4 regions of the Bacillus sp. YC2 genome follow, and region 2 is predicted to be linked to each of the others. Evidence: riboswitches for the same ligand, from Rfam matches in the RefSeq annotation. Region 2 holds a riboswitch; each other region holds the start of a gene.

Region 1 (4,996 bases), 270 kb from region 2:
GACCCGGACTATGACGAGGCAAGAACAAATTTCAACCTAAGTCTGCAAAGGTATCCCAGCATCATTGTATTTTGCCAAAACAAACAAGATGCCGTTAATGCGCTGAAGTGGGCGCGCGAAAACAATGTGCCTTTCCGCATCAGAGGCGGCAGACACAGCTATGAGAACTTCTCCCTTTTAAATAACGGCCTTGTCATTGATTTGAGTGAAATGAACAGAATAAAGGTCGATCAGAACATCCAGCTGGCTACAATAGAGGCGGGCGCCGAATTGGGGGAAGTCTATCAGACACTCTGGCGGTACGGCTTGACACTTCCTGCGGGAAATATTGCAAATGTAGGACTCACGGGTTTAACGCTTGGAGGGGGAATTGGATATTTAACAAGGACTGCCGGCCTGACTTGCGACCGCCTCTTAAAGCTCGAGATGATCAGAGCAGACGAAAAAACGGGCGCTGAATTGATAACGGCAAGCCGCTCGGAGCACCCTGACTTATTCTGGGCGTCTCAGGGCGGAGGCGGAGGCAATTTCGGCATTGTCACGTCCATGACGTTTGAAGCAGTGCCGATTTCTCGAGTGTCTATTTTTTCTATCACTTGGAGATGGAAGGATTTTGAGGAAGTTTTTAATGCGTGGCAGCACTGGGCTCCTTTTACGGATGAACGGCTTACCTCATCCATTGAGTTTTGGCCCGAGGAAGTAAACCGCATAGAGGCTCTCGGACAATTTGTCGGGACAAAAACAGAGTTAAAAGAATTGTTAAAACCTTTGCTAAAAGCAGGAAAACCGACAAGCGGTATGGTAAAAACAGTGCCGTTTAACGAAGCAGCTGCCTTTTTTAACAGCCCGGGAGGCAATCAGCCGCAAAAGAAAAAACGTTCAGGCTCTTTCATCGAAAAGCCATTATCAAAACATGCGATTTCAACCGTTAAACACTTTTTACAGCACGCACCGAATCAAAACGCAAGCGTCTGGCAGCAATCGCTCGGCGGGGCAGCCGGACGAATCGCCCCCGACGAGACGGCATTTTTTTATCGTGATGCAATCATTGCTCAGGAATATTTAACGAACTGGACATCACCTGAAGAAAAAAGACAAAATGTCCGCTGGATTGAGGAGCTGAGAACTGCTCTTTCCAAAGAAACGATGGGAGACTACGTGAATTGGCCCGATTTAGCTATCAGAAACTGGCCAAAAACATATTACGGAGACAATTTTGAGCGCCTCCGCGAAGTAAAAACGACATATGACCCAGAAAACGTATTCCGCTTTGAGCAAAGCATTCCGCCGCTTCGCCGGTCAATATTTTTCTAAAAGAAAAATGAAGATGGAACACCCTCCATCTTCATCCGTTCATTTATTGATATAAATGGCTTCCCGTTTTCACGAATTCTTTTGCTTTTTCTTTTAACCCTTCATTAATGGCTTCCGTTTCACTGAGGTCTTTCTCCTTCGCGTAATCCCGTATATCCTGTGAAATTCTCATACTGCAAAATTTCGGCCCGCACATCGAACAGAAGTGAGCCGTTTTTGCGCCTTCAGCCGGCAAGGTTTCATCATGGTATTCAATTGCTCTTTCAGGGTCAAGAGACAAATGAAATTGGTCGCGCCAGCGGAATTCAAACCGCGCTTTAGAAAGTGCGTCATCACGCATCTGCGCGCCCGGATGCCCCTTGGCAAGATCTGCCGCATGAGCGGCGATTTTGTAAGTAATCACGCCTTCTCTTACATCATCACGATTCGGCAGTCCTAAATGCTCCTTCGGCGTAACGTAACAAAGCATCGCCGTTCCGTACCAGCCGATCATCGCAGCGCCGATTGCTGATGTAATATGGTCATAGCCGGGAGCGATATCAGTCGTCAGAGGACCGAGCGTGTAAAAAGGCGCTTCTTTGCAGATTTCCAGCTGCTTGTCCATATTTTCTTTAATTTTGTGCATCGGCACGTGCCCCGGTCCTTCAATCATCACTTGAACGTCATGCTTCCACGCAATCTGCGTCAATTCTCCAAGCGTCTCTAATTCGGCAAACTGGGCCTCATCATTCGCATCGGCAATTGAACCCGGACGCAGACCGTCACCGAGAGAAAATGCAATATCATATGCCTTCATGATTTCACAGATTTCTTCAAAATGGGTATACAAAAAGCTTTCTTGATGATGTGCCAGACACCATTGCGCCATGATCGCCCCGCCGCGTGACACGATTCCCGTCGTGCGTTTTGCCGTTAACGGCACATAGCGAAGCAAAACACCGGCATGAATCGTAAAATAATCCACTCCCTGCTCCGCCTGCTCAATCAGTGTGTCACGGTAAATCTCCCATGTTAAATCCTCCGCAACACCGTTTACTTTTTCAAGCGCCTGATAAATCGGCACCGTTCCTACCGGCACAGGGCAATTGCGGATGATCCATTCCCGTGTCGTATGAATGTCTTTCCCCGTGGACAAGTCCATCATCGTATCGGCTCCCCAGCGAATCGCCCACGTCATTTTTTCCACTTCTTCCTCAATCGAGGATGTGACAGCTGAGTTTCCGATATTCGCATTAATTTTCACGTGAAAGTTCCGCCCAATAATCATTGGTTCACTTTCAGGGTGGTTTACGTTAGAAGGAATGATCGCCCGGCCGCTCGCTACTTCCTCTCTGACAAATTCGGGTGAGACATGCTCACGGATCGCGATAAACTCCATTTCCGGTGTAATGATTCCTTTTCTCGCGTAATGCATTTGCGTCACATTTTTTCCCGATTTAGCACGAAGCGGTTTCCGTTTTAAACCGGGGTATGCAGCAGCCCTGTTTTCTTTCTTATAACCGTTGTCCTCAGGTTTAACGGCCCGTCCTTCATACTCCTCCGTATCGCCGCGTCCGGCAACCCATTTGGTGCGAAGCGGTTTCAGGCCGTCATGTATATGAATCTGCACATTCGGATCGGTATATGGCCCGCTCGTATCATAAACACGGACAGGCGCATTCTCCTCTTCACCGAATGATCCCGTTGTCGGGCTCAGGCTGATTTCCCTCATCGGGACTTGAATATCAGGTGTTGAACCTTCCGTGTATACCTTTTTGCTTCCTGAAAAACTCGACATAATGGAAATGTTCGCTTGCTGTACTGATTGATTTTGCATACAAATCTCTCCTTTATCAATTCGAATAACAGAATCAAGCTCAGCACCAGCACAAAAAAACCGGGCTCAATTGAGAACCCGGTTTTGCAGTCAGAAAAGAAACTATTATTGTCTTTCATCAACAATAATAAAACCTCTACTTCCCCACGCTGGTACGAACCAGATCAGGTCCAAAGGGTTAAGAAGCAGCCGCTTCTCTCTCAGCCCGCCAAGGGGCACCCCCAGTAACTATTCATTTCGCTTTCATCGTAACATAATGTTCTCACAAAAAAAAGCATATTATCAACATTCAGATAATTTAAGTATGTTCAGCTCTGTTTCTTCGACGCTCTCTCCTGTTCCATAAACGCGATAAACCCCGGCATCCGCTCTGGAAGAAACAGCACGAAACAGCTGATCGCCTATATAGTGAAGCGCAGCGCCGTCATCAGCTGCATAGCCGCCCTGAAGCCTTTTTTCAGAAATGAGCCGATGATACGCCGGCCTGCGGTTCTTTTCCCCATCATAATGCGGACAAAAGCTGCCCGGTAAAAACCCTAAAGCTTTTAGCGCTGTCAGCTCTCCGATTGAATCGGTCACCCCTTCTTCAAACCAGCAGATTGCCCCGGCGCTCAGACCCGCTAATATAATACCGTTTTTCCATGCCTCACGGAGAATGCGGTCAAGCCCCCACTCCTTCCAAAGCACAAGCATGTTTCGCGTATTGCCGCCGCCAACGTAAATAATATCTTTATCCATCAAAAAGGATCTGATATGTGAAGAAGGCGGTTTAAACAAGGACAAATGGGACGGCTTGCACTGAAGCGTCTGAAATGCCTGATAAAAACGTCTGATATAGTTTTCCGCGTCGCCGCTTGCCGTCGGCAAAAAACAAACTTTCGGCTCTGATCGCACCGACTGTTCTAAAAGATATTGATCAAGCAAAAGGTTATCGGGTTCCATCGAAAAACCTCCGCCCCCCATTGCGATAATCTGTTTCAACGTAGTCACCTCTTTATTTCTCAAGTATAACAGCCCATTTCGCATAAAAGCTTCGCGTGAAGCAAAAAATACAGAAAATCAGGAGGTGAACCATATGGAACATGACCGCTTAGCTTATCATGAAACTGTCGATACCCATGAAATCATGAATATAAAAACCGTCTCTTTACTGAAATCAAAAATGATGCAAGGTTTAGTCTTTGATCAAGAACTGAGAGCGCTTATGGAAAAAAACGTACAGCAGTCCGTAAAAGATATTAAAGAATTGCAGACCTTTTACAAAAAGGCGCCGACAATAACCGGAGGTGAATTGCATTGAACGATTTTTTAGACCCCAAGAACTCAATAGGCATGCCCGATCTTGCAGACTCAGCTCTCGCTCTTGAATTTTTGCTTTCTGTAAAAAGCGGGATTAAAGATTACGCGATTGCAATTACTGAAACCGCAACCCCAGAACTCAGGCAAGTCTTGCGCACTCAATTGGATACGGCTATTCAATTGCACGGCGAGCTCACACAGCTCATGATCAAAAAAGGCTGGCTTTCTCCAACTGATACGAAAAAACAATTTGCACTGGATTTAAAATCCGCCCAAACCGCGGTTGATATCGCAGGCCTCAAACTGTTTCCAGACAATACGAATCGGCTCGGGACATTCGCTACACCATATAACTAACAGAGGAGTATGAAGAATGAAAGCTGTCACATATCAAGGCATTAAAGATGTCAGAGTGAAAGAAGTCAATGCGCCGAAAATCCAAAAGCCTGATGATATCATTGTGAAACTGACAACCACCGCCATTTGCGGATCAGATTTACACTTAATTCACGGCATGATTCCAAACTTTCCGGAAGACTACATTATCGGCCACGAACCGATGGGCAT
Region 2 (4,996 bases):
CTTCGTTTGAAAAAGGGAAGAAAAAACAATTTCTCCAAAACGGCAGGGAAGCTCCCAACACATTTGCCGCAGCACTGATGATTTTTATCGGCATTTTTATCTTATCATTACTGCTGTCGTACGGCTTTGTCTTAGCCGGTTTTATCAAAAATGCCTTTTTAATGACGCTTATCATTTCGACGATATCGCTCGGAGTGGTCGTGCCGACTTTAAAGGAAGAGCGGATTATGAACTCAAATATCGGACAGATCATCCTGCTTGTCGCCGTTATTGCCGATTTGGCGACGATGATTCTTCTCGCCGTTTTTGCTTCTGTTTACGGAGAGGACAGCGGTAATATGTGGCTTCTCATGATTTTGTTTGCCGCGGGGGTCGTGCTGTACTTTTTCGGCCGTATCTTTAAGCACCGCTCGTTCGTTCAATCGATGTCAAAAGGAACGGTTCAGATTGGCACGAGAGCCATTTTCACGCTGATTATCGTGCTTGTTGCCCTATCAGAATCGCTCGGTGCAGAAAATATTCTCGGCGCGTTTTTAGCCGGCGTGCTTGTGTCGCTTCTGTCGCCGAATAAAGAAATGGTTGAACAGCTTGATTCGTTCGGTTACGGGTTTTTAATCCCGATCTTTTTTGTCATGGTCGGCGTGAAATTGGACATTTGGACGCTGTTCCAAGATCCGAAAACATTGATTATGATTCCGCTGCTTTTAATTGCGCTGTTTATCAGCAAGATCATTCCGGTGCTTTATTTGAAAAGGTGGTATGACAAGAGGACCGTGTTTGCCTCGGGTTTTCTGCTGACATCCACTCTGTCGCTTGTCATTGCGGCAGCTACGATCGGGCAGAGGCTGCATATCATCAGCGCCAATATGTCAGGGGCACTGACCTTGGTTGCCGTGATTGCCAGCATTATAACGCCGATCGGCTTTAAAAAATTATACAAACGGCAAGACACGCCGAAGGAAAAAAAACGCATTACATTTATCGGCGCCAACCAAATGACGCTCCCGGTCACGCTTGAACTTCCCGATGAGGAATATGAAGTGCGGATCGTCCATGTGTATCAGGAAAATGCCGAGGAAAAGCTTTCAGAATCCGTCTTTACGGTGGAAACGATCGCTGACTACAAACACAGCACGCTGGAGTCGCACGGCATCTTTAAGACCGATATTCTCGTGGTGGCGACGGGTAATGAAGATCTCAATGCGGAAATCGCATTATTTGCAAAAGAAAAAGGGACCGAGCGGGTCATCGCAAGCGTCGGGTCCGTTGAGCATGAAGCGAAGCTGAAGGAAGAGGGCATCAGCATCTTTTCAATCCTTCTGTCTACAAAAACGCTTTTGCGCGCATTAATTGAAGCTCCCGGCGTGATGAACCTGCTGACGAACCAAGAGTCTTCGCTTTATCAGATCAACATGGAAAATACCGCGTATAACGGCATTATTCTGCGTGAATTTCCGCTGATGGGCGATGTCATTTTCGTACGGGTTTTCAGAGGTGTGGACAGCATCGTTCCGCACGGAGACACACGGCTGAAAACAGGAGACCGCCTTATTGTCACAGGCTCGCGCAACTACGTGTCGGAGCTGAAAAAAACGCTTGAAGCTTGACCAAATTTTGATTCATGTTAAGATAGAAGGGCATAACAAGTAAATAATTAATCGTATGACCACTAGGGGTGTCCTTCATAAGGGCTGAGATAAAAGTGAGACTTTTAGACCCTCATAACTTGAACAGGTTCAGACCTGCGTAGGGAAGTGGAGCGGTATTTTTTTGGGTGTCTTTTATCCATGTAAATTCCAAACCACTTTTCCGATGCGGGAAAGTGGTTTTTTTATTTCTATCAAGGGGGAAAACATGATGAAATTTTCAGAGGAATGCAAGCGGGCCGCTGCTGAATGGTGGGACGGGAGCTTTGTTCATCCTTTTGTAACGGGAATCGGTGACGGAAGCCTGCCGATAGACCGCTTTACATATTATGTGCTGCAAGATTCCTATTATTTGACGCATTTTGCCAAGGTTCAGGCTTTCGGAGCGGCTTATGCCGAAGACTTGTTTACAACGGGCAGAATGGCAGGCCACGCGCAAGGCACATATGAAGCGGAAATGGCGCTGCACCGCGAATTTACGGAACTTTTAGGGATTACAGAAAAAGAGCGTGCGGAATTTAAACCGTCACCGACTGCTTACTCTTATACGTCCCACATGTACAGATCGGTGCTGAGCGGTCATTTTGCGGAAATATTAGCAGCTCTTTTGCCTTGCTATTGGCTTTATTATGAAGTCGGCGAACGGCTGAAGGAATGTAAACCGGGCCACCCGATTTATGAGAAATGGATCGGAACATACGGCGGCGACTGGTTTAGACAGCAGGTTGAGGAACAGGTCAGCCGTTTTGACGAGCTGGCTGAAAAAAGCACAGAGGAAATCCGCGCAAAGATGAAAGAGAATTTCGTCATTTCAAGTTATTATGAATATCAATTTTGGGGAATGGCCTATCAAAAAGAAGGCTGGTCCAAAAAGGCTCAGGAAGAGGTGGAGTCCTTTGGAGCTGCACGCGGTAACTGATAACCGAAAGCCCGTTGCACAGCTGGCGCAAGATATTATCTCGATTCATCGTCATGTGAGCTTTATTCATATCAGAGAGCGGGACAAATCAGCCGGTGATATCATGCATCTGCTGTCGCTTTTACAAAAAGGCGGCGTGGATAAGGAAAAACTGATCATCAATGACCGCACGGATATAGCGCTTTTTGCCAATATTCACCGAGTTCAGCTTCCGGCGCACAGCTTTTCCGTAAAGCAGGTAAGAGCGAGATTTCCGCATCTTCATATCGGCCGTTCCGTTCACTCGCTGAAAGAAGCCGTCCAAGCTGAAAAAGAGGATGCCGATTATGTGTTATTCGGCCATGTATTTGAAACCGATTGTAAAAAAGGACTTGAAGCAAGAGGCATAAATCTACTTTCAGACATGAAACGAAAGCTTTCCATTCCGGTGATCGCCATTGGCGGTATGACACTCGAGACAATCTGTCAGGCAAAACAGGCGGGGCCGGACGGAATTGCCGTCATGTCGGGAATTTTCTCAGCAGAGAATCCTGCGAAAGCGGCAGAACGTTATTCTCGCGAGGTAAGGGAGGACGGTTATGAAGAAGCACTATGATACAGCGGTTATCGGCGGCGGAATCATCGGAACGGCCATTGCTTATGAGCTGTCGAAGAATAAACAGAAAACCGTCTTGTTCGAAAGCGGGACAATCGGCAAAAGGACGACAAGCGCAGCGGCTGGAATGCTGGGCGCACATGCCGAATGCGAAAGTCGTGACGTGTTTTTTGATTTTGCCATGCACAGTCAGCGCCTGTATGAAACTGCCGAAAAAGAGCTGCAAGAAGCAGCGGGCATTGACATCAGGCGCCATAATGGCGGGATGCTGAAGCTGGCGTATTCAAAAGAAGATGTCACCCGTTTGCGGCAGATGGATGATTTACCTTCCGTCACATGGCTTTCTGCAAAAGAAGCGCTCGAAAAAGAGCCGTTTGCGTCAAAAGACATTCTCGGCGCAAGCCTGATAAAAGACGACGTCCATGTCGAGCCGTATTATGTCTGTAAAGCGTATGCCAAAGGCGCGAGGCGCTATGGAGCAGAATGTTATGAACATACACATGTTATTGAAATCAAACGGGATAAAGAAGCGTTCTGCATAAAAACATCGGCCGGAGCCGTATATGCTGATCAAGTCGCAGTCGCAAGCGGTGTATGGAGCGGACAGTTTTTTGCCCAGCTCGGCTTAGGACAGCCCTTTTTCCCTGTAAAAGGAGAATGTCTCTCTGTTTGGAACGATGAGATCCCGCTTACAAGAACGCTGTACCATGACCACTGTTATGTGGTTCCGAGAAAAAGCGGCCGGCTTGTGATCGGCGCAACCATGAAACCGGGCGACTGGAGTGATACACCGGACATCGGCGGGCTTGAAGCAGTCATCAAAAAAGCAAAATCAATGCTGCCTGCAATTGAACATATGAAGATAGATCAGTTTTGGGCGGGGCTCCGACCGGGAACAAAAGACGGAAAGCCGTTTATCGGCCGGCATCCGGAGGACAACGGCTTACTATTTGCTGCCGGCCATTTTCGAAACGGCATTCTTTTAGCCCCGGCAACGGCTGAAATGGTTCGGAATCTGGTCTTGAATCAAGAGGTCAAAACAGAGTGGCAAGAGGCGTTTCGAATTGATCGCAAGGAGGCGGTTCAGGTATGATCCTTCAGCTGAACGGAAAACAAATTGAATGGGATAAGGAAAAAGGCACGATTCAGGATTTGCTGGAATCCTATCAGCTTGATCAAAAAATTGTAGTTGTGGAGAGAAATAAAGAAATCATCGAAAAAAAGAATTATCGGAATGTGGGCTTGTGTGACCGCGATGTCATAGAGATTGTCCATTTCGTAGGAGGCGGATGAGTCATGTTAACAATAGGCGGAAAACAATTTAATTCAAGACTTCTGTTAGGAACGGGAAAATATCCGAGTTTCGACATCCAAAAAGAAGCGGTCGCCGTATCAGAATCGGATATTTTAACCTTTGCGGTGCGGCGAATGAACATATTTGAACCGTCTCAGCCGAATTTTCTTGAACAGCTTGATTTGTCCAAATACACGCTTCTTCCGAATACAGCCGGAGCCTCGACGGCTGAAGAAGCCGTCAGAATCGCAAAGCTTGCCAAAGCATCCGGGCTTTGCGACATGATAAAAGTAGAGGTGATCGGCTGCAGCCGGTCTCTTTTGCCGGACCCGGTCGAAACGTTAAAAGCCTCCGAACAGCTGCTTAAAGAGGGGTTTATCGTTCTTCCGTATACGTCTGATGATGTCGTGCTCGCAAGACGTCTTGAAGAGCTTGGCGTTCATGCCATTATGCCAGGCGCTTCGCCGATCGGCTCGGGCCAAGGTATTCTGAATCCTCTGAATCTGTCATTTATCATTGAGCAGGCAAAGGTGCCTGTCATT
Region 3 (4,996 bases), on a different contig from region 2:
ATTAATGTACTGCTCTTCTCTTTTTTTCATGTACAGACCTCCTTTTCACATTAGATTGTCCAAAAGAATGCCTGTTATCATAGGAAAGAAAAACCCCGCCCGAGGACGGGGTCAGGCCGCTATATTTTTCGGATCGTGAAAAATTTCCGCAAGAGCCAAGGCCCCGGATTGAAGCCGAGCGTCAATTGCCACGCTCCGATCGCCTGAAGGCCGAATTCCCGCACGAGAACCATTTTTTCACTCATGCTTCTTACGTCTTCAAACCACACTTCATGAGCTCTTCCCTGTTCATCCGTGTACCGGAAATACGGCGAGCGGTCTTGCTCCGAATAGTGTATCGCCGACTGGTGCTTCATCGCAGTTTCAACGGCGCGCTGATTGGATATGGCTGTTCCGATGGTGCCCGGTTTGTACGGAATGAGCCAATCATAGCCATACAGCGGAACACCGAGAATCACTTTTCTTCTCGGCACCCTGCTGATGGCAAAATTGATTGTTTCCCTGACCTCGGTCAAAGGCGCAACAGCTCCCGGCTCACTGCCCGCATGGTGCCAATCGTACGCCATAATAAACATGTAATCGACGACAGCACCGATTCCGCCGTAATCATACCCGCGAAGCCAAGGCACCCCTTCACTTGTTTTAGCCGGAACCGATATGGTTAAGGCAAGCTGATGCTGGGAAAGCCGGTTTTTTAATTCACGGAGAAAGCCTGTGAAAAGATCACGATCGGCTTCACTGATCCGTTCAAAATCAATGTTTACGCCGCCATACCCCTTTCTTGTGGTCAAACTCACGATATTGTTGACGAGGTTCGCCCGGGCTGACGGATTTTGCAGCACTTGATGGGCAAGGTCAGAACTGAACCCCCCGCCCGTCAGATTCGTAATGACGGCAAGCGGCCGCACTCTGTTTTTCCACGTGGTTTCAATCGCTGTTTTGTCATTTAAGTCATTCAGAAGATCCCCATTTGGGCCAAAATGATATTCAAACAGCGATATGGCTGATGAATAGGGTGCATAATCGTTGATTAACGCTCTGTCTGCTTCAGGTGTCCGAATGACATAAAATTGCAGAGTGCCGGCAAGGTAGTTTGAGATGTCAGGTATCCTCACCTTCATTCCCGCCTGTAAACGGTTTGGCAAAATCGCGGGATTGGCCTGCATCAGCTGCATTTGCGAAACATAAGACTTTCTCGCGATGACGGCATACGTATCATTCGGCTGAACCGTATATTCATAAAGAGGAATAAGCAGCGCTTGCCCCGGAACAATATTCGTTTCCTCAAGCCCGTTGACGCTTCTGATCCGGTCAACAGGAAATCCGTATCTCCTGCTTATTGAAAATAACGTGTCGCCAGACTGCACTGTATGAACAAACATAGGAGTCCTCCATTTCCTTTTTGTAAAAAAAGGCGCGCGATAAACCCTCTTCCTATCTTTATGAATGACAGTCCGGCCCGATTCCTCTCTTCAACCGGGAAAAGCTGTTTACAAATCAGAATTGATCAACTATGATGATGTCATCATAAAAAACTGTATAGGAAACGCACTAGGGGTGCTGTAATGGCTGAGATAAAACATGCTGCGGCGTGTTTTGATCCCTCATAACCCGATCTGGATAATACCAGCGTGGGGAAGTGCAGATTGACCGAAGCGCGGTTTATTTTCCATGCGTTTTCGTTCTGTTGCTGCATATTCCCTTGGATATGCAGTTTTTTATTTTCATTTAAAAACGGGAGGGAAACGAAAATGATGAAGCCGAATGGCCATTTCCTGTAACGAAGTCAGTATTCAATAGCAGCCGATAATCCAACAGACAAGAAAGCAGGAGATTAAATATGAAGAACTGGAAAATGAGAGAAATTGTTGTCATGTCAGTCATCAGTGTTGTATTCGCCGTCATCTATTTATTGTCTACTCACTTAAGCAATATAGCGGCCGGTTTTTTCGGCCGGATGAGCTATGAACCGATTTACGGCATTTGGTTTATCGTATCGGTTATTGCTGCATACATCATTCAAAAACCCGGAGCGGCGCTTATTTCTGAAATCATTGCCGCATTTGTGGAGTGCCTTCTCGGAAATCCGTCAGGCCCGATGGTCATTCTGATAGGAATTGCGCAGGGGCTGGGAGCGGAAGCCGTCTTTTTAGCCACACGCTGGCGGGTCTATTCCCTGCCTGTTTTGCTGTTGGCGGGGATGGGTTCTTCTGTGACAAGCTTTATTTATGATTTGTTTGTTTCCGGCTACTCTGTTTTGAATCCGGGTTTATTGGCAGTTATGCTGATCATCCGTCTTGCTTCCGGTGCGATTCTTGCCGGGCTTCTCGGAAAAGTGATCAGCGACTCGCTTGCCTATACGGGCGTGCTGAACGGAATGGCGCTCGGAAAGGCATTCAAAAAGAAAAAGAAACAGGTGACCCAAGATGCAGGCATCTGATCCGCTTCTCACGGTTGACCGTCTGACATTTTCTTATGAAGAGGATGAAAAACCGATTATTCAAGACGTATCATTTCAGATAAAAAAAGGAGAACGTGCCTTATTGCTCGGTCCGAGCGGGTGCGGCAAAAGCTCGCTTGCCCTTTGCTTAAACGGCCTTTATCCGGAAGCGTGCGACGCGGTTCAAATAGGCCGTGTTGCCTTATACGGGACACCCCTCTCAGATCTGTCAGAGCCTGCCGCCAAATCAATCGGCGCGGTGTTTCAAGATCCGGATCAGCAATTTTGCATGCTGACGGTTGAGGATGAAATCGCCTTCGGGCTGGAAAATCTGCAATATGCAAAAGAAGACATGGACAGGATCATTGATGATGTGCTGGAAAAATTCGAAATTCCCCACTTGAAGAAGCGGACAATCGCTTCCCTGTCAGGCGGGTTAAAGCAAAAAGTCGCGCTCGCTTGTATTATCGCAATGGAGCCTGAACTTATTATTTTGGATGAACCGACAGCTCAGCTTGATCCTTATTCTGCGCGTGAATTCGTACAGCTGATCAGGGAACTCCAAAAGAAAAAAGGCTTCGGCCTTCTCGTTATTGAACATCAGCTCGATCATTGGGCGCCGTGGATGGACAGAACGATTGTGCTTGACGAATCGGGGCGGAAAGTGATGGACGGGCTGACAAAAGACATCTTTCAATTTCAGCTTGATGAGCTGACGCAGCTCGGAATAACCATTCCGCGCGTCATTACTTTGCAGAAGCATCTTCATCTCCCTTTTACTTTGTGCAAAGAAACCCTTTTTAACGAGCCGTTCCCTCCCTTTTCGGATAACGGCGGGATCAAGCCTTCTTCAGAAGATGCGCTCCGCGTTCATGATCTGTCATTTAAAAGAGGATCGAAACCGATTTTTCAGAACCTGGGCTTTTCCGTGAAAAAAGGCTCAATCACTGCGATTGCCGGGCCTAACGGCACCGGAAAGTCCACGCTTCTCTCAGTGCTTGCCCGGCTGAATCGGCCGGAGAGCGGACTGATTGAAATAGACGGGAGACCGGTTGATTCCTATTCTGAAAAAGAGCTGCGGCGCCACATGGGATTTGTATTCCAAAATCCTGAGCACCAGTTTGTCACTGACACAGTCATGGATGAACTGCTATTCGGCTTTGAACGTCATAAAGCAGTGAAGGAGAAAGCCCTTCAGCTGTTAACCCGGTTCGGACTCCGGCGCTATGTCTCGTATCATCCGTTTTCGTTAAGCCAAGGACAGAAACGCAGGCTCAGCGTTGCGACAATGCTGATGCACGATGTAAAAATGCTGCTGCTTGATGAGCCGACATTCGGCCAAGACGCAAAAACGGCGCGTGAATGTATGCAAATGCTTCAAGAGATTCAGGCAGAAGGAACGGCGGTTCTAATGGTGACACACGATATGGAGCTTGTCTCCGACTATGCCGACAGCATCCTTGTGCTTCATGATACGAACCTGGTTTACTATGGGTCACCTGACTTTCTGTTTTCTGAACGGCACGAGCTCGTTGAACAGGCAAAGCTGGCTTTGCCGCTGAAGTATGAATGGATGAGACAAGATGGGGGGCAGAGACATGAATCACCGGCTGCAAGCTGTTAACCCGACGATAAAAGCGGCGGCTGTCCTTTGCTGTGTCGTGATGCTGTCGTTTATTTATAATCCATATACGCCCGCTTTGTTTTACATTATCATCGTGGCAGGTGTCATAACGGCAGGCCGGATTCCGCTGAAAAAATGGCTTCTGTTTACGGTTCCGTTTTTCATTCTTGCCTTCGGCTGCTTATGGACAGCGGCCGTTTTCGGAAACGTCCCGACAACTGCCGGCAACCTGCTGTTCCGGCTGGGTCCTATTTCCGTCAACAGTGACAACGCGGCGCTCGGCATTTCGATCGGTTTTCGCATTTTATGTTTTTCTGCTTTGTCGATGATGTTTATTTTCACAACCGATCCGATTCTGTTTATGCTGAGTCTCATTCAGCAGTGCAAGCTGCCGCCGAAGCTTGCGTACGGCATTATCGCCGGATTTCGGTTTCTTCCTCTTCTGAAAGACGAGATCCGGATCATCAGGCAGGCGCACAGAATCAGAGGCGCTGTGACTGAATCCGGCCTGAAAGGAAAGCTGTCCGCTTTTACACGCTATACCATTCCGCTTTTGGCAGGTGCGATCCGGAAAGCAGAACGCACAGCCATCGCAATGGAATCAAAAGGTTTTACAGGCAGCCGAAACCGTACGTTTTACAGGACCGTGACTGTGCGGGGCGGCGACTGGTTCTTTTTCCTGCTCGTCCTTTTATTATTTGGCGCAAGTTATACTGTCTCTTTATTCTTTTTATAAAAACAGGCTGCCGGAGACGATTCGGCAGCCTGTTTTTGTTATGTACGCTTCTGTCACTGATTATAATTAAGCGCTTGAGCCAAGTTTGACTTAATCGTGATATTTGAGAAATTAATACCGAGCTGAACGGCCGTTTGGGCGATTTCCGGCCTGATTCCGGATAAGGTCGATTTGACTCCGATCAAATTAAGCGCCT
Region 4 (4,996 bases), on a different contig from region 2:
GACAACTGCCCGCCTGTTCTTTAAATGATCGGCGATTTCCTGCGCTTCCGCATATACACGCGGCTCACTCAACACCACTTTAGAGGATTTCTGAACACTTTGCAAGCTTACCACGTTTTGCTTGCCGGCCGCCTTTTGAGCATAGGCTGGCTGTTTTTCTTTTTGCTGATCATGCTCTTCCGGATGATCCTGCTCTGTTTCAATATATTCGTACTCATACTCTTCCTCATCCATGGAGAAAAAGTTTTTCAGTTTATTTTTCATGCTCATTTGTTAACACCCCCTGTTTCATTTCCGACTAATGAGGAGCCTATTCTGATAAATGTAGCGCCCTCTTCAACAGCAATTTCATAATCATTTGACATGCCCATGGAGAGCTCCCGGCACGGTGCGTTCGTCTGGTTCAGCTCCTGCACGCGGTCGCGGAGATCCCGTAATTCCCGAAAACAGGCTCTGATCCTGTCTTTTTCGTCTGTCAGCGGAGCCATCGTCATCAGCCCCTCTACAGAGATGTTTGTAAATCCTGAAAGCTCCCGGATAAAGGGGATGACCTCTTCTGTTTTCATACCGTGCTTAGACGGTTCAAGCGATGTATTCACCTGCACTAAACAGCGCACTTTATGTGAAGCGCGTTTTTCAATCTCTTTTGCCAATGACAGTCTGTCTAAGGAGTGAATATAAGATACGCTGTCAACGACAGACTTCACTTTTCTTGACTGAAGACTGCCGATAAAATGCCAATCCGGATTCCCCGTGATGGCATCCTGCTTGCGGACCAGCTCGGTATCCCGATTTTCTCCCAGGCTTGTAATGCCTGCATCAACGGCCTCCTGAGCCCTTTCTGTTGATACATATTTTGTAACAGCGATGATGGTCACATTCTCAGGGCTTCGGCCCGATCTGTTACATGCTTCGTTTATTCGTTCGTTTATATGTCGTAATTGATCAGCAACACGCAAGATTACTTATGCCTCCTTCATTCCGATAAAGGACATCATGCGTCCCGTTTTTCCTTTGTCGCGGCGGTGTGAAAAGAAAAGATCACGCTCTGTTTCCGTACATAAACCGCTGACAGAAATGTTTTCTTCCGGAATGCCGCAATGTGTCAGAAGAAGACGGTTGACCTCTTTTAAGTCGAGCTTATATTGGCCTGCGCCCGTTTCACATACGGCTGACTCAGCCGAAAAAGGCAGCGCCCGGACTTCATTGATGACACGGTCATCTACGGTGTAGCATCCGCCGCTGATGGACGGGCCGATGACAGCGTGAATATCAGATACACGGGAGCCTTCCTGATCTGCCCAGCGTTCCGTCATGATGCGCCCAATTTGTTTAACGGTTCCCTTCCATCCGGCATGGGCAGCGCCGATAAGAGAATTCACAGGGTCATAAAAATACAATGGCACACAGTCGGCAAAACACAGAGCCAAAAAGACGCCTTTATCTTTCGTGTAGAGCCCGTCCGTCCTGCGAAATGCAGCGGAGTAGTCCCTCGCTCCTTTTCCTCTGTCCCCGGCTGTCACTTTTTGAATGCGGTTTTCATGTGTCTGATCGGCAAATACCCAAGAATCCAGTTCAGAGCCGCATAAAGACGCGATGATTTCACGATTTTTAACGACATCACAAGCTTCGTCACGGACATGCAATCCAGTATTTAACGATTCATACGGCGGATTGCTGACACCGCCGTTTTTCGTTGTAAATCCGGCGATGACCTTTGTGTTATGCTGATTCACACGGTTCCAGTCTTGTATCATGAGTGCCGAGGGGGTGGTAAGACTAAACGGGTGATATGTATTCATGAGGATCCAACCTTTCGACAAACATTAAAAAAGCGTAATTTCCCAATCATTTTACCACAATTTAAAGCATTCGTTTAGCGGCTGACTTTAAAATGAATAAAATAAATGTGCCGGAAACATTGAGATTTCCGGCATTTTACAAGTAAAGGGCTGATCACGCAGAGCCCTTTGGTTCATTTACACGCACTAAGATGACATCTTCCCCAATTTTAACTATATTTCGCCAAGGAATGACCATTTCCTCTTCTTTTCCGAAAAAACCGAGAACTTTTCCGCTGCCCCCTAAAATGATCGCCTGAATTTTACCCGTTGTCACATTAATATCGATGTCACCGATGCTTCCGAGTTTTTTTCCGTTCGAAACGTTCACCACATCTTTTATTTGAAATTCAGAAATGCTGATCATCCGGATCACGTCCTTTACCGTTCTTTTTCTTATTATATGAACGGTCGGGCCGAACCTTGTCAAGCCGGGCAATCTTTTTTGCGGCTGCACCATGTAATGATAAATCTCAGCATGATTTTCGTATACTCAATAAGCTCCTCAACGGACACTTCCTCGTTTACGGAATGGGCATTCTTCAGGTCGCCCGGCCCGTATATGACGCTCGGAATCCCGGCATCGTAAAGCCAGCCGCCGTCTGTTACGGTTTGTGATACATCTGTAACGGGCTCCTCCTTTTTGACGGCGCGGTGCGATGCTGCCAAAACACAAACCGCCGGATGATCAGGATCTATTTCCAGCGCCGGAAAAATTTCGCCCCTGTCCTCAATCATTGAAGAGCCGCCCCATTTGAAAACCGGTCTGTTTTCCCTCAGCCACACATCACTGTCGCTGATTCGGTTTACAAAGTCTTCAATTTCCGCCGACACTTGTTCATGTGTTTCGTTCGGATAAAAGTGAACCGTAATCCATAAGCGGCACTCATCCGCGACAAAGGCGGCGTGTCTTCCCCCTTCTATTACGGCGGGATTGATCGTATTTGTGCCGGGCGTAAAGCCGGGATAGCTTTTCATTACCGACCAGTGGCGTTCCAGCTCTCCGAGGGCGCCGATGATCTTCGCCATTTTTTCAATCGCGCTTGCCCCGAATGTGCCGCCGCCCGCGTGAATCATATTGCGCCTCATTCCGTCGTGAAACGTTTTTGCGCTTTTGATTTCTATCCAGCCGGTAATCACTCCGCCCTGGCCTTGGATATGCAGGCTGCTCGTATCCGCGACAACCGCAAAGTCCGCATGATAACCGCGTCTGCAGCATTCAAGCGTCCCCGCTTCACCCACCTCTTCGCCGATGACCGACTGCACAATCAGATCGCCAGGCAGTTGTAAACCGGCTTCATGAATCAGCTTCAGGCAAAAAAGCACGCACGCCAGCCCGCCTTTCATATCAGAAGCGCCTCGTCCGATTAACATGCCGTCTTTTATAAGAGGCTGAAACGGGTCCGAGTCCCAGTCTTCCCCGTTTACTTCGGCTACGTCAATGTGGCCGTTTAGAATGAGGCTTTGATAATGTTCGGAATCGGTTCCCTTTAACACACCGACTACGTTCGGATCTTCGGGGTAGACATCCCATATATCGACAGAACAGCCCATCTCTTTTAAAAACCCGGCAACCCATTTCTGCGCGGTTTTCGTATTTCTTGCGGGCGGCGCCGGTGTGGGAAAGGAGATTAAAGTTTTGGCGATACTGATTAAATCAGCCTGCTGCTCATCTGCTTTTTGTAATATCATATTGAGTTGATCCAATGGAAATCTCTCCTTCTTGTTGTATAGAAAAAACCGTTTCAACGAATGAAACGGCTTTAAAAAAACGCACAGGGCTCGGCAATATGTAAACCGCCGCTTCCTCCGCTTTTTTCACCGCTTCCCTCCGCTGGCATGATCCAGATCAGGTCTGTTAAGGGTTGAGACACACGCCTCTCTCAGCTGCCGGACAGCACCCCCAGGATGAAATGTATTCACTTTTCACACGGATGACGTTTCTTTCGCCCGTGTTAAAAACGGACGGTCATTGTTCCACATCACGCTGACCGGTATGTCAAAAAAGGCAGAAAGCCGTTCATCAGAAAGCATATCCCGTATCCCGCCTGAGGCGAACACTTCTCCTTGTTTTATAAGCAGCGCTTTATCAAATACCGGTAAAATTTCTTCAGCATGATGGGTGACGTAAAGGATTGACGGCGCATTTTCTTTTCCGGCGATATATGTAATCGTATCTAACAGTTTTTCCCTCGCCATAAAGTCAAGCCCTGTCACCGGCTCATCCAAAATTAAAAGTTCAGGATCTGCCATAAGGGCACGGGCAATCAGCGCCCTTTGTCTTTCTCCTTGAGATAAGGTCTCATAGCGCCTGTCCGCGTAACCGATCGCGCCCAAATCCTTCAAAAGCCCGATCGCTTTTTCCCTCACTTGTTCACTCGGCGTTTCGTATAAACCGATAGATGCGTACGCACCGCTGAGAGCAATTTCAAATGCGGAATCCGCGGGGTATAGTTTATGCTGAAGCCCGGCTGACACAAGGCCGATTTTTCTTCTGAGCTTATCACCGAGCTCTGTTTTTCCGAATTGATGGCCGAGCACCTGCATCTCTCCTGAAGTAGGAAAGTAATATGAGCATAACATATTTAACAAAGCTGTTTTGCCGGCACCGTTTAATCCGTACAGCACCCAGTTTTCATTTTGTTCAACATGCCAGTTTATATCCTTCAGAATCCATTTGCCGTTTCTTTTTAATGACACGCGGTCAAGCTGTAAAATCATTACGCTCCCTCCTGCAAATATGTTTCAATTTTCTTAAAACTTTTACAGATTAGAATACATGACTTTTTTTCATACGTAAACCGGAGACACGAAAAAAGCCTTTAAAACATTTGTTTTAAAGGCTTTTCCCGTTATTGATGGATGTTCTTATTCATTTGTTTAATGGCTGCCTTTTCGAGCCTCGAAACCTGAGCTTGGGATATGCCGATTTCTTCAGCCACTTCCATTTGAGTTTTTCCCTGAAAGAAGCGTTTGCGCAAAATCATTTTCTCCCGTTCGTTCAGCCTTCTCATGCCTTCTTTTAAAGCCAGCTCCTCAATCCATTGTGTATCCTTGTTTCGCTCATCGCTGATCTGGTCCATGACGTAAATCGGATCACCGCCGTCGTTATAAATCGGCTCAAACAGCGACACCGGATCTTGGATGGCGTCAAG

What was found. Region 2 has a riboswitch for thiamine pyrophosphate ahead of tenA (thiaminase II). Riboswitches for the same ligand answer to the same signal wherever they lie in the genome.
Region 1: it holds a riboswitch for thiamine pyrophosphate, as region 2 does, so the genes downstream of both, thiC (phosphomethylpyrimidine synthase ThiC) here and tenA (thiaminase II) in region 2, are expected to answer to the same signal.
Region 3: it holds a riboswitch for thiamine pyrophosphate, as region 2 does, so the genes downstream of both, KY305_RS14115 (ECF transporter S component) here and tenA (thiaminase II) in region 2, are expected to answer to the same signal.
Region 4: it holds a riboswitch for thiamine pyrophosphate, as region 2 does, so the genes downstream of both, KY305_RS05855 (acetylornithine deacetylase) here and tenA (thiaminase II) in region 2, are expected to answer to the same signal.

The regions. Positions count from the first base shown of each region.
Region 1 covers NZ_JAHXDO010000003.1:290,258-295,253, forward strand. The annotation lists gene KY305_RS08170 (FAD-binding oxidoreductase) at 1-1,314, shown strand, start outside; gene thiC (phosphomethylpyrimidine synthase ThiC) at 1,358-3,130, opposite strand; TPP riboswitch at 3,255-3,363, opposite strand; gene KY305_RS08180 (Type 1 glutamine amidotransferase-like domain-containing protein) at 3,413-4,111, opposite strand; gene KY305_RS08185 (spore coat protein) at 4,206-4,430, shown strand; gene KY305_RS08190 (spore coat protein) at 4,427-4,786, shown strand; partial or broken gene KY305_RS08195 (alcohol dehydrogenase catalytic domain-containing protein) at 4,803-4,996, shown strand, end outside.
Region 2 covers NZ_JAHXDO010000003.1:20,324-25,319, reverse strand. The annotation lists gene KY305_RS06820 (monovalent cation:proton antiporter family protein) at 1-1,607, shown strand, start outside; TPP riboswitch at 1,662-1,770, shown strand; gene tenA (thiaminase II) at 1,858-2,565, shown strand; gene tenI (thiazole tautomerase TenI) at 2,543-3,160, shown strand; gene thiO (glycine oxidase ThiO) at 3,144-4,253, shown strand; gene thiS (sulfur carrier protein ThiS) at 4,253-4,453, shown strand; gene thiG (thiazole synthase) at 4,457-4,996, shown strand, end outside.
Region 3 covers NZ_JAHXDO010000008.1:114,728-119,723, reverse strand. The annotation lists gene KY305_RS14125 (transcriptional regulator SplA domain-containing protein) at 1-30, opposite strand, end outside; gene KY305_RS14120 (glycoside hydrolase family 18 protein) at 120-1,382, opposite strand; TPP riboswitch at 1,544-1,655, shown strand; gene KY305_RS14115 (ECF transporter S component) at 1,841-2,440, shown strand; gene KY305_RS14110 (ABC transporter ATP-binding protein) at 2,427-4,064, shown strand; gene KY305_RS14105 (energy-coupling factor transporter transmembrane component T family protein) at 4,039-4,800, shown strand; gene KY305_RS14100 (STAS domain-containing protein) at 4,854-4,996, opposite strand, start outside.
Region 4 covers NZ_JAHXDO010000002.1:171,796-176,791, forward strand. The annotation lists gene sepF (cell division protein SepF) at 1-270, opposite strand, end outside; gene KY305_RS05840 (YggS family pyridoxal phosphate-dependent enzyme) at 267-959, opposite strand; gene pgeF (peptidoglycan editing factor PgeF) at 966-1,802, opposite strand; gene KY305_RS05850 (YlmC/YmxH family sporulation protein) at 1,957-2,208, opposite strand; gene KY305_RS05855 (acetylornithine deacetylase) at 2,268-3,533, opposite strand; TPP riboswitch at 3,651-3,756, opposite strand; gene KY305_RS05860 (ABC transporter ATP-binding protein) at 3,768-4,562, opposite strand; gene sigG (RNA polymerase sporulation sigma factor SigG) at 4,694-4,996, opposite strand, start outside.